Linked DNA regions of Pseudoduganella albidiflava. The protein of the gene in region 1 interacts with the protein of each later gene in a pairwise test. Links are inferred from orthologs where the notes say so. Each region holds a gene or a part of one and is shown in the gene's direction. Other genes may lie near its edges.

Region 1 (5,844 bases):
TGCGCTCCATGCAGCAAGCCGTCTACAGCCCGGAGAACATCGGCCACTTCGGTCTCGCGTACGAAGCGTATGCGCACTTCACGAGCCCGATCCGCCGCTATCCGGATTTGCTGACGCACCGCGCCATCAAGGCCATCTTGCAGGGCAAGAAGTACGAGCCGAAGATCGGCGACACGAGCGTGCTGAACACCACGGTATCGAACGCCACGCGCCGCCAGCAGCTGAAGGACAAGGCCGCCGGCAAGGAACCGAAGGCGGCGCGCGACCTCACCGTGTGGGATGCGCTGGGCGTGCACTGCTCGGCCAACGAGCGCCGCGCCGACGAGGCATCGCGCGATGTCGAAGCCTGGCTGAAGTGCTACTTCATGCAGGACAAGCTGGGCGAGGAATTCAGCGGCATCATCACCGGCGTGACCACCTTCGGCATCTTCGTGCAGCTCGACCAGCTGTTCGTCGAAGGCCTGGTGCACGTGACGGACCTGGGCGCCGATTACTTCCAGTACGACGACGCGCGCCATGAATTGCGCGGCGAACGCACCGGCAAGCGCTACCAGCTGACCGACCGCGTGATGGTGCAGGTGGTGCGCGTGGACCTGGAGTCGCGCAAGATCGACCTGCGCCTGGCGCCGAGCGAAACCGAAGGCATGGCGCCGCCACCGCCGCGCGGTGGCCGAAAGGGCGCCGCATTCCACGACGACGGTTTCGGCGAGGAAGACGTCAAGCCACGCCGCGGCAACTCCCGTGGCGGATCGTCGCGCGGCGGTGCCGGCAAGGGCGCCGGTGCCGGCAACGGTGGCACTGGCGGAGGACGCGGCGCCGCTCCCGCCTTCGCCCAGGAAGATGCGCCGCGCGCCCCGCGCAAGGTGGCCGACGAAGCGGGTGCGCCACGCAAGGGCAAACCGAAACGCGGCGAAGGCGGCGAAGCGGCCGCCCCGGCACCGGCCCCCTCGATCACGCTGCTGCCGCAATTCGACTTCGAAGCGCAGCCGAAGGGCCGTGGCAAACCGGCCGCTCCCGCCAAGCGCGGCAAGACCCAGGCCGCCGGAAAGCCGGCCACCGCTTCCAGTGGCAAGGCACGGAAGAAACATTGATCCCAGCGCCGCGGCACCCGCCGCGGCGCATCCCCGGCGAACCCGTTCGCCACACAAGAACTACGTACCATGTCCAAGAACAAAATGATTTTCGGCTTCCACGCCGTCACCTCGCGCCTGCGCCATGAAGCCTCGTCCGTCGAAGAGATCTTCGTCGACGCCGGCCGCGACGACCGCCGCATGAAGGACCTGATCGCCAACGCGAAAGCGGCCGGCGTGCGCGTGATGCCGGTCGACTCGGCCCGCCTCGACAAGATCGTTGGCACCCGCCGCCACCAGGGCGTGATCGCCTTCGCATCGCAGCTGGCGCTGGCGCGCAACCTCGACGAACTGCTCGACGCGATCGACGGCCCGCCACTGCTGCTGGTACTCGACGGCATTACCGACCCGCACAACCTGGGCGCCTGCCTGCGCGTGGCCGACGGCGTCGGCGCGCACGCGGTGATCGTGCCGAAGGACCGCGCGGTGGGCCTGAACGCCACTGCCGCCAAGGTGGCCAGCGGCGCGGCCGAGACCGTGCCCTACATCACCGTCACGAACCTGGCGCGCACGCTGCGCGAACTGAAGGAGCGCGACATCTGGCTGATCGGTACCTCGGACGACGGCGAGAAGGGCCTGTACGAAGCCGACTTCACCGGCCCGACCGCGCTGGTGATGGGTTCCGAAGGCGAGGGCATGCGCCGCCTGACGCGTGAAACCTGCGACGTGCTGGTGAGCATCCCGATGTTCGGCTCCGTCGAGAGCCTGAACGTGTCGGTGGCTTCCGGCGTGTGCCTGTACGAAGCCCGCCGCCAGCGGATGGCGAAGGAAGTCTGAAGGGCTTCCAGTCTGAAGGCTTCCGCCCGAAGGGCTTGCAGCCGGAAGACTGCCGCCTGGGCGACTTCCGGCTGAACGGGTTTCAGCCGAAAGACTTGCGCCCGAACTTTCCCCCGGTGCGCACGCGACAGCAGGGCTGGTCGGGTGCGGGCGCCAGCCTGCAAGGCGCCTGCCGATGCGCTACCATCGTGGTTCGACCGTCCTCCCGAGCACCCATGTTTCGCCACCTGCGCCAAGACATCCGCAGCATCATCGAACGCGATCCCGCCGCACGCAACGCCTGGGAGGTGCTGACGTGCTACCCCGGCCTGCATGCGATCGTCGCGCACCGCCTGGCACACTGGTGCTGGACCCACGGCCTGAAATGGCCGGGCCGCTTCATCAGCGCGCTGGCGCGCATCGCTACGGGCATCGAGATCCATCCCGGCGCCACGATCGGCCGGCGTGTCTTCATCGATCACGGCTTCGGCGTGGTGGTGGGCGAGACGGCGGTCATCGGTGACGATTGCACGATCTACCAGGGCGTCACGCTGGGCGGTACGTCGCTGGCGCCGGGAGAGAAGCGGCATCCCACGCTGGAGCGTGGCGTGATCGTTGGCGCCGGCGCCAAGGTGCTGGGCGGTTTCACGGTGGGCGAGTACGCCAAGGTGGGCTCGAACGCCGTGCTGCTGAAACCGGTGCCGCCGGGGGCGACGGCGGTCGGCAATCCGGCCCAGATCGTCCAGAAGCACGAGCCGGACACGCAGCGCCATGCGCAGCGCCTGTTCGCGGCTTATGGCGTCACGCCGAATGGCGACGACCCCATGTCGAAAGCGCTGCATGGCCTGATCAACCACGCGGCGGCGCAGGAACGGCAGATCGAGCGCATCATTGCGCTGCTGAAGGAAAGCGGTTTGCAATGCGGGGATATCGAGGCTGTCGGCAAGCCCGATCCCGCCCAACTGAACAAGCTGGTCGATTGAGGAACAGACATGACAGATGCAGGAAACACCCCGGCGGATAGCTCCGCAGCGAATGCCTCGGGCGATACGCTGGACCCGTTCGAGATCCGCGTGCTGGCCGTGCTGGCCGAAAAGGAAGCGCTGACGCCGGATAACTATCCGATGTCGCTGAATGCGCTGACCAACGGCTGCAACCAGCTGTCCAGCCGCGATCCGGTGATGCAGATTTCGGAAGATACGGTGGCCGACGTGCTGGCCCGCCTGGCCGAGCGCCGCCTCGTCAATGCCGTGACGGCGGCCGGCGCCCGCGTCACGAAATACGAGCACCGCATGCGCATCAAATGGTCGCTCGAGCAGGACAAGCTGGCCGTGCTGACGATCCTGATGCTGCGCGGCCACCAGACCGCCGGCGAGATCCGCACGCGCACGGGCCGGCTGCATGAGTTCAAGACGGTGGCGGACGTCGAACAGGCATTGCAGTTCCTGATCGACAAATATCCGCCGGTGGTGGCGAAGCTGGCGCTGGCGCCGGGCACCAAGGAGCCGCGCTACGGGCAATTGCTGGGCGGGGAAATCCAGCTGGCAAGGGAAGAGGCGGGCTATGGAACGGCGGCGGTGGCGCCTGGCGGCGCCTCGCGGGCCGACCGCGTGGCCCAGCTGGAGCTGGAAGTGCAGCAGTTACGCGCCGACTACGCGGCGCTGGCGGAACAGTTCGAGCAATTCAAGCGGCAGTTCGAATAAGCCGCCGCGGCGACAGCGGTAGCCGCGGGCGCCCGGCCGGGCCATCGCTGGCGCGGCGGTGCGGGAAACCGGCAGCAGTGCGGGAAACCGGCAGCAGTGCGGGTAATCCAGCGGCGATCCGGGCTACCAAGGCAGCAACCCGGCCAATTCAGGCGGCAATGCGGATGGACGGCTGCGTCGGCGCGCTGGCCGCGGCGATACCGCGCAGTTCGGCCAGCCCTTCATCCAGCCGGTACGGCTGCCCGGCCAGCAGGGCGGCGACCAGTTCGGTCGCCAGCTTGAGCGCTGCGTTGGCCACGGTGCCGCAGCGGAACGGCAGGATCAGCCGGTAGCGCCCCGGCATCTTCGGCACGCCGCCGACAAACCCCATCATCACCTCGTCGCCGGTCAGGCGGTGCAGTTCGATCGCCACGCTCTGGATCAGGCGTGCCAGCTGCAGGCCGCGGCCCGGCGCGTCCACGTCGTCGCCCACCACGCCGATCAGGCTGCGGCCTTGTCGCAAGCCCGGCAGCACGGTCTTCAGGCGCGCTCGCAACTGCTGCATGTCGCTCGCGGAATACGGGGCAGGGTGGCCGAGATCGAGAATGCTCAGCAGGCAAGGCTCGGTGCAGTAGCGGTTGGCGCCGTCGAGGTAACGCTGGTCGATAATTTTCATGGTGAACCATCCTTTAAAGCAACAGCCAACGCGAGACCGGGAGGTCTGGCGCTGGCGGAATGGTTGCCATTATCCCAACCATCGCCCGCTACCGGCATCGGTGCGGGTCTGGTAACGCTGTAAGACACCGCTTACAGCTGAGCTGCGATGCATCAAACTCCGTATCAACCCTCTTCGCGGCGGCGGCGCAGCCAGATGGCGGCGGCGATCATGCCGGCCCCGGCGAGCGCACCCCACAGCATCTCGGGTGTCGCCACGGCGGCCCAGGAAGCCTCGTACAGCGTGTCGGAGATCGCCGCCGGCCCTTCGCGAACCCCGTCGCGTACCCGCGCGGCCAGGCCGTCGGCCATCAGCCACGTGGCCGGCATCACGCTGACCAGCAGGCGGCTGATGAACTTCTCGACCAGCCAGCCGGCATTGAGCGCCAGGCCAAGGCTTTTTTCAGCCCAGAACAGCACGACCATCGCCAGTGCGGGTACGCCGACAGCCCACAGGAACACTTTCGACCGTGCCCAGGCCGACACCAGCAGCAGCCAGCCGACCGCCGGCAGTGCCCACAGCGCATACACCGGTACCAGCGAGGGTAATTTCACGAACGCCAGCCAGAGCTGGGGATGCGAGAGTACCGGCCCGGCCAGGTTGAGCCCCTTGCTGGCCGTCATCACCAGCATGATGGCCAGGATGACCAGCGACGTCGCCAGCTCCACCACCACCACCAGCAGCGGAATCACGAGCAGGGCGATCGCGGCTTTCGACAGCACGGTGGCGCTGTCCGACACCGGCAGCGACTTCCAGAACAGGATGCTGCGGTCGCGGCGCTCGTCGTACAGCGCGCCGAGGCTGTAGAAGAACACCATGAACGCCAGCGACAGGTACAGCACCGCCGCCCCGACCGGATACACGGTGGCCGCCGTTTCGACCGCCGCCTGCTTCTGGCGGTCGCCGAGCTGGATGACCATGTCCTTGCCGCCGATCGTGTTGCCATCGAAGTGGATCGTGCCGCCGTGCCCCATCACTGCGGCGGCCAGCACGAAGGCGATCAGCAGCGCAGAGATCGCCAGCGGCACCCAGGTGAGCATGCCCTTGTGTTCCCAGATTTCGCGGCGGATCAGCCACGGCATGGTCGTGCGCAGCCAGGCCACGCGGCGGACTGGCGCGGGGGCCGGCGGCGCATCCGGCGTCATCTCCGGCACGGTGTTGTGCATCGTCTTCATTCGTAGCTCCCCTTCATGCTGGCGACGAACAGGTCCGCCACGCTGGGCGTGCGCAGTTCGCCAAGGTTTTCCAGTTGCTGCCTGGGCACGCCATCGAACAGCATCACGCTCTTGCCGAACACGGTGCGCTGCGTCAGCGGCTGCAGCGCCGCGGCCGCGGCCGTGTGCTGCGGGTGGACCATGACTTCCGTGTAGCGCTCGCCGATCTCTTCCATCGAGGCAGCCAGCGCGATGCGGCCTTCGCGGATGAACAGCACGTCCGACAGGATGTGTTCCACTTCCTCGATCTGGTGCGTGGTGATGACGATCGTCTTGTGCTCGTCGAAGTAGTCTTCCAGCAGGTTCTGGTAGAAGCCCTTGCGGTACAGGATGTCCAGGCCCAGCGT
Region 2 (4,596 bases), 4.0 Mb from region 1 along the record:
CGCGGTCCACGGTCCACTCGACCGGGGCTGCGGGCACCTCGGGCGGCGCCTGTTTCGCCTCCCGCGCCAGGGTCACGTGCGGCTTGAACGCGCCATGCGTGGCGGCGGAAAAGCCGGCCGCTTCCAGCTCCCGCACCAGCTCCTCATGCAGCGCCACGAGTGCGGCCGGCACCTGCGTCATGCCGGCCCAGGCGATGCGCGGCCGCGCGAAGTAGCCGTAGCAGTCGATCACGAGCCGCAACGGCGGTACGGCGAGCCGGTCGCGGATGGCGAGCAGCGCAGGCACGGCATCGGCCGGTACCTGGCCGAGGAAGGCCAGTGTCAGGTGCAGCTTGGCGGGCGGCGTGCGCCTTCCCGCGACGGGTGCCTGCAGCGCGGTCAATGCGGCGCGCGCCGCCTCATCCGGCCACAGGGCAAAGAAAAGCTTGCGCGTGGTGCCGGCGTTTGGCCGGCCTTCAGGTTCATTTGCTATCATGTTGCCGCCTCAAAACCCAGTACAGAAAGAATACATGATGACCCGTCTGTCCGCTCCAGTGCTGTCCCTCCTGCTGTGCGCCGCCTCCTTTGCGCATGCCCAGACTCCGTCCGCCGCGCCGGAACAACCGGCACAACCGGCACAACCCGCACAACCCGCACAACCGGCCGCCGCGCAGGAAGCGTCTCCTGCCGCCCAGGAAGCGCCGGCCGGCCCGGTGGTGCCCGGTTCCGCCACGATCGGCCCCGCCGCGGAACAGCTGATCGTCAACGACAGCAAGGTCGGTACCGGCCGTGAAGCGGTCACCGGCGGCACCGTGTCGGTCCACTACACGGGCTGGCTGTACCGTCCGATGGCGCGCGGCCACAAGGGCCGCAAGTTCGATTCCTCGCGCGACCGCGGTGAACCGCTCGAGTTCCGCCTCGGCGCCGGCCAGGTCATCAAGGGCTGGGAGCAGGGCGTGGCCGGCATGAAGATCGGCGGCAAGCGCACGCTGATCATCCCGTCGAACCTGGCTTACGGCGCACGCGCGATGCCGGGTATCCCGGCCAACTCGGCACTGATCTTCGACGTCGAACTGCTCGACGTGAAGTAATTCGCGGCGTTACACTGGGTTCTCCCATTGTTGATGCGGAGACCCTTCATGAACGTTGCGAATGATGTCACTGCGCTGATCGGCAATACGCCGCTGGTGCGCATAAACCGATTGGCACAAGGCGCCCCGGCGCAGATCCTGGCAAAGCTGGAGTTCTACAATCCCGCCCACAGCGTGAAGGACCGCATCGGGCTGTCGATGATCGCGGCGGCCGAACAGGCCGGCCTGATCAGGCCCGATACGGTGATCCTCGAACCGACCAGCGGCAATACCGGCATCGCGCTGGCGATGGTCTGCGCGGCGCGCGGCTACAAGTGCACGCTGGTGATGCCGGAAACCATGAGCCGCGAACGGCGCATGCTGCTGCGCGCCTATGGCGCCGAGCTGGTGCTCACGCCGGGCGCCGAAGGCATGGTCGGCGCGATCCGCCGCGCCGAGGAAATGGCGCACTCCGATCCGCGCTACCTGATGCCGCAGCAATTCAACAATCCCGCCAATCCCGAGATCCACCGCCGTACCACCGCCGAGGAAATCTGGCGCGACACGGATGGCCGCGCCGACATCCTCGTGGCCGGGGTGGGTACCGGCGGCACGATCACCGGCGTGGGCGAGGTGATCCGGGAACGCAAGCCATCGTTCCAGTGTATTGCCGTGGAGCCGGAAGCGTCGCCGATCCTGTCGAAAGGCACCAAGGGACCGCACCCGCTGCAGGGCATCGGCGCCGGCTTCGTGCCGGCGGTATTGAACACCCATGTCTACAGCGAAGTGGTCGCCGTGAAGAACGAGGACGCCTTCGACTTCGCGCGCCGCGCCGCGCGCGAGGAAGGCCTGCTGGTGGGCATCTCGGCCGGTGCCGCGCTGTGGGCCGCCGTGCAGGTGGCGCGCCGGCCGGAAAATGAAGGCAAGCTGATCGTGACGATCATTCCCTCGTTCGGCGAGCGGTACCTGAGCACGCAGCTGTTCGCGGGGCTGGCCGATCAGTGAGGGTGGGCGTGGCCAGGCGCGTGGCCATGCCCGTGACCGTTGCCGCGCTCAGAACCGTGGCCGTGGCCGGGCTTGTGGCCATGTCCATGTGCGTGGTCATGATCGTGGTCGTGGTCGTGGTCGTGGCCGTCATCCTCACGGTCGTGATCCCCATGCCCATGATCGCCATCCTCATGCGCCTGCCCGTGCTCGTGCCCATGCTCGTGCTCGTGCTCGTGCTCGTGCTCATTCTCTTGCGCATCCGGCGCCAGGCAGCAGGCATGCGCCGTCGTGCCCAGCTCCGTCTGCAAGGTGCTGTGGTGGATCGAGAACTGCTCGCGCAGCCCGCGCGCGATGCCATCCATCGCCACGTCGCCGGGGTAGCCGTCCGGCATGACCAGGTGCGCGGTCAGCGCCGTTTCCGTCGTGCTCATCGACCAGATATGCATGTCGTGCACGTCCGTCACGCCGGGCCGGGTGCGCAGGAACTGTTCCACCTTGCGTGAATCGACGTTGTCCGGCACCGCCGCCATCATCATTCGCAGCGATTCCTTCAGCAGCGACCAGGTCCCGGCCACGATCATCACCACGATGCCCAGGCTGACCAGCGGGTCGAGCCGGATCCAGCCGGTGAACATCACGACCAGGCCTGACACCAGCACGCCGAGCGAGATCGCGGCATCGGCCGCCAGGTGCAGGTAGGCGCCACGGATATTCAGGTCGTCCTTGCTGCCCTTCATGAACAGCCACGCCGAGATGCCGTTGACGAGGATGCCGATGCCGGCCACCACCGACACCGTGCTGCCATGCACCGGCACCGGATCGATCAGCTGCAGCACGGCTTCCCACGCGATCGCTCCGCAGGCCACCATCAGCAGCATGCCGTTGAACAGCGCGGCCAGCATCGAACTGCTGCGCAGGCCGTAGGTGTAGCGGGCCGACGGTTCGCGCCTGGCCAGGATCGCGGCGCCCCAGGCCAGCATCAGGCCCAGCACGTCCGACAGGTTATGCCCGGCATCGGCCATCAGCGCCGTGGAATTGGCCAGGAAGCCGTAGCTGAATTCGACAACCACGAACAGCGCGTTCAGCGTGATCGCGATGGCGAACGCGCGGCCATGGTCGGCCGGGGCGCCATGGTGGTGATGGTGACCATGCCCGTGGTCATGATGGTGATGGTGGCCGCTCATACGTCGTTTCCGGTGGAGGGTTCGGCGATATGCTCGAGCATGTCGCGCAGGACACCGCTGATGTGCGCATCGGCGGTCGAATAAAACACTTGCTTGCCCTGGCGCTCGGCCTTGACGATGCGGGCGGCGCGCAGCAGGCGCAGGTGGTGGCTGACCAGCGAGCTGGAAAGCTCCAGCGTGGCGGCGATCTCGCTGACGGCGATCGGCGCGGCCACGCAGGCAAGCACGATGCGCAGCCGGGTGGGATCGCCCAGCAGGTGGAACAGGTCGGCCAGCTGGGCTACCGACTCTTCATGAATGGACGTCTGGTTCATCTTGTCTGGCGCATCACGGCAATCTCATCGATAACATTTGAATAGGTGTTCACATATTAGTCGCACGCGAACAACGGCGCAAGCCGCCGCGGTGTTTCCGCAACGCAAAAGTGATATGATCGGCGGCTGGCAAGATGCCTTATGGAAAGACTTATGCAGGACAGTGGAATAAACGCTATCGATGCGCTCGCGTACACGAGCTGGAACGCTCGACCGGAGATGGCGCTGACGCTGACCTACTCCTTCCTGGCCACGCCGCCGGCCAGCGCCAGCGCCGATGACCGCCATGGCTTCGTGCCGATGACCACGGGGCAGCAGGATGCCGCGCGCGTGGCAATGGGCACCTGGTCCGCGGTGGCCAATGTCACCTTCGTCGAAGTGGCGACTGGTGGCCGGCTGCTGATGGGTATGAACGACCAGGGCGATACGAGCGGTGCGTACGCCTACTATCCGAATCCGGGCGGCGTCTCGGCGCTGTACCTGAACGACCAGTCGTATAACCGGATCTTCACGCCGGGCAGCTATGGCGCCTATGTGCTGATCCACGAACTGGGCCATTCGCTGGGACTGAAACACCCCGGCAACTACAACGCGGGCGGTGGCGGCGCGCCCGGCCCGTACCTGCCGCTCGCCACGGACAACGCCGACTACACGCTGATGTCGTACTACGAGGGCAGCAGCACGGGCATCAACGGCAAGTTCGCGGTCACGCCCATGCTGTATGACGTGCTGGCGATCCAGTACCTGTATGGCGCCAACATGGCCTACCGTACCGGCGACGATGTCTACACCTTCGGCAAGACGGCCGCCCCGTCATGCATCTGGGATGCCGGCGGCGTCAACACGTTCGATTTTTCCGCCTGCACGGCCGCCACGCTGATCGACCTGAACGAAGGCGCCTTCAGCGAGACCGCCGCGGGCCTGCGCAACGTGTCGATCGCGTATGGCGTGGAAGTGCGCGTCGCGCGCGCCGGCGACGGCGGCTCGACGATCATCGGCAACGACCTGGGCGACACCATCACGGGCGGCGCCGGGATCGACGATGTGTATGGCGGCGCCGGC

Evidence for each region. The genes of interacting proteins can lie anywhere in the genome.
Region 2: the proteins of cysE (region 1) and cysK interact in binary tests that used the Escherichia coli proteins (3 or more experiments, as listed by UniProt). The link is inferred for Pseudoduganella albidiflava from one-to-one orthologs.

The regions. Positions count from the first base shown.
Region 1 is NZ_CP036401.1:4,267,050-4,272,893, reverse strand. The notes cover bases 1,228-3,995. They hold cysE (serine O-acetyltransferase), read left to right. Parts: upstream 1,228-2,122; coding sequence 2,123-2,869; downstream 2,870-3,995. Other genes in these bases: EYF70_RS17525 (cyanophycin synthetase family protein), read right to left, coding at 3,738-3,995; EYF70_RS17530 (YceH family protein), read left to right, coding at 2,879-3,589; rlmB (23S rRNA (guanosine(2251)-2'-O)-methyltransferase RlmB), read left to right, coding at 1,228-1,907. Also shown: rnr (ribonuclease R), read left to right, coding at 1-1,091; more of rlmB, read left to right, coding at 1,161-1,227; more of EYF70_RS17525, read right to left, coding at 3,996-4,244; EYF70_RS17520 (hypothetical protein), read right to left, coding at 4,409-5,458; EYF70_RS17515 (ABC transporter ATP-binding protein), read right to left, coding at 5,455-5,844.
Region 2 is NZ_CP036401.1:267,592-272,187, forward strand. The notes cover bases 207-3,086. They hold cysK (cysteine synthase A), read left to right. Parts: upstream 207-1,118; coding sequence 1,119-2,054; downstream 2,055-3,086. Other genes in these bases: thpR (RNA 2',3'-cyclic phosphodiesterase), read right to left, coding at 207-475; EYF70_RS01150 (FKBP-type peptidyl-prolyl cis-trans isomerase), read left to right, coding at 510-1,070. Outside these bases: more of thpR, read right to left, coding at 1-206; EYF70_RS01165 (ArsR/SmtB family transcription factor), read right to left, coding at 3,217-3,534; EYF70_RS01170 (M10 family metallopeptidase C-terminal domain-containing protein), read left to right, coding at 3,676-4,596.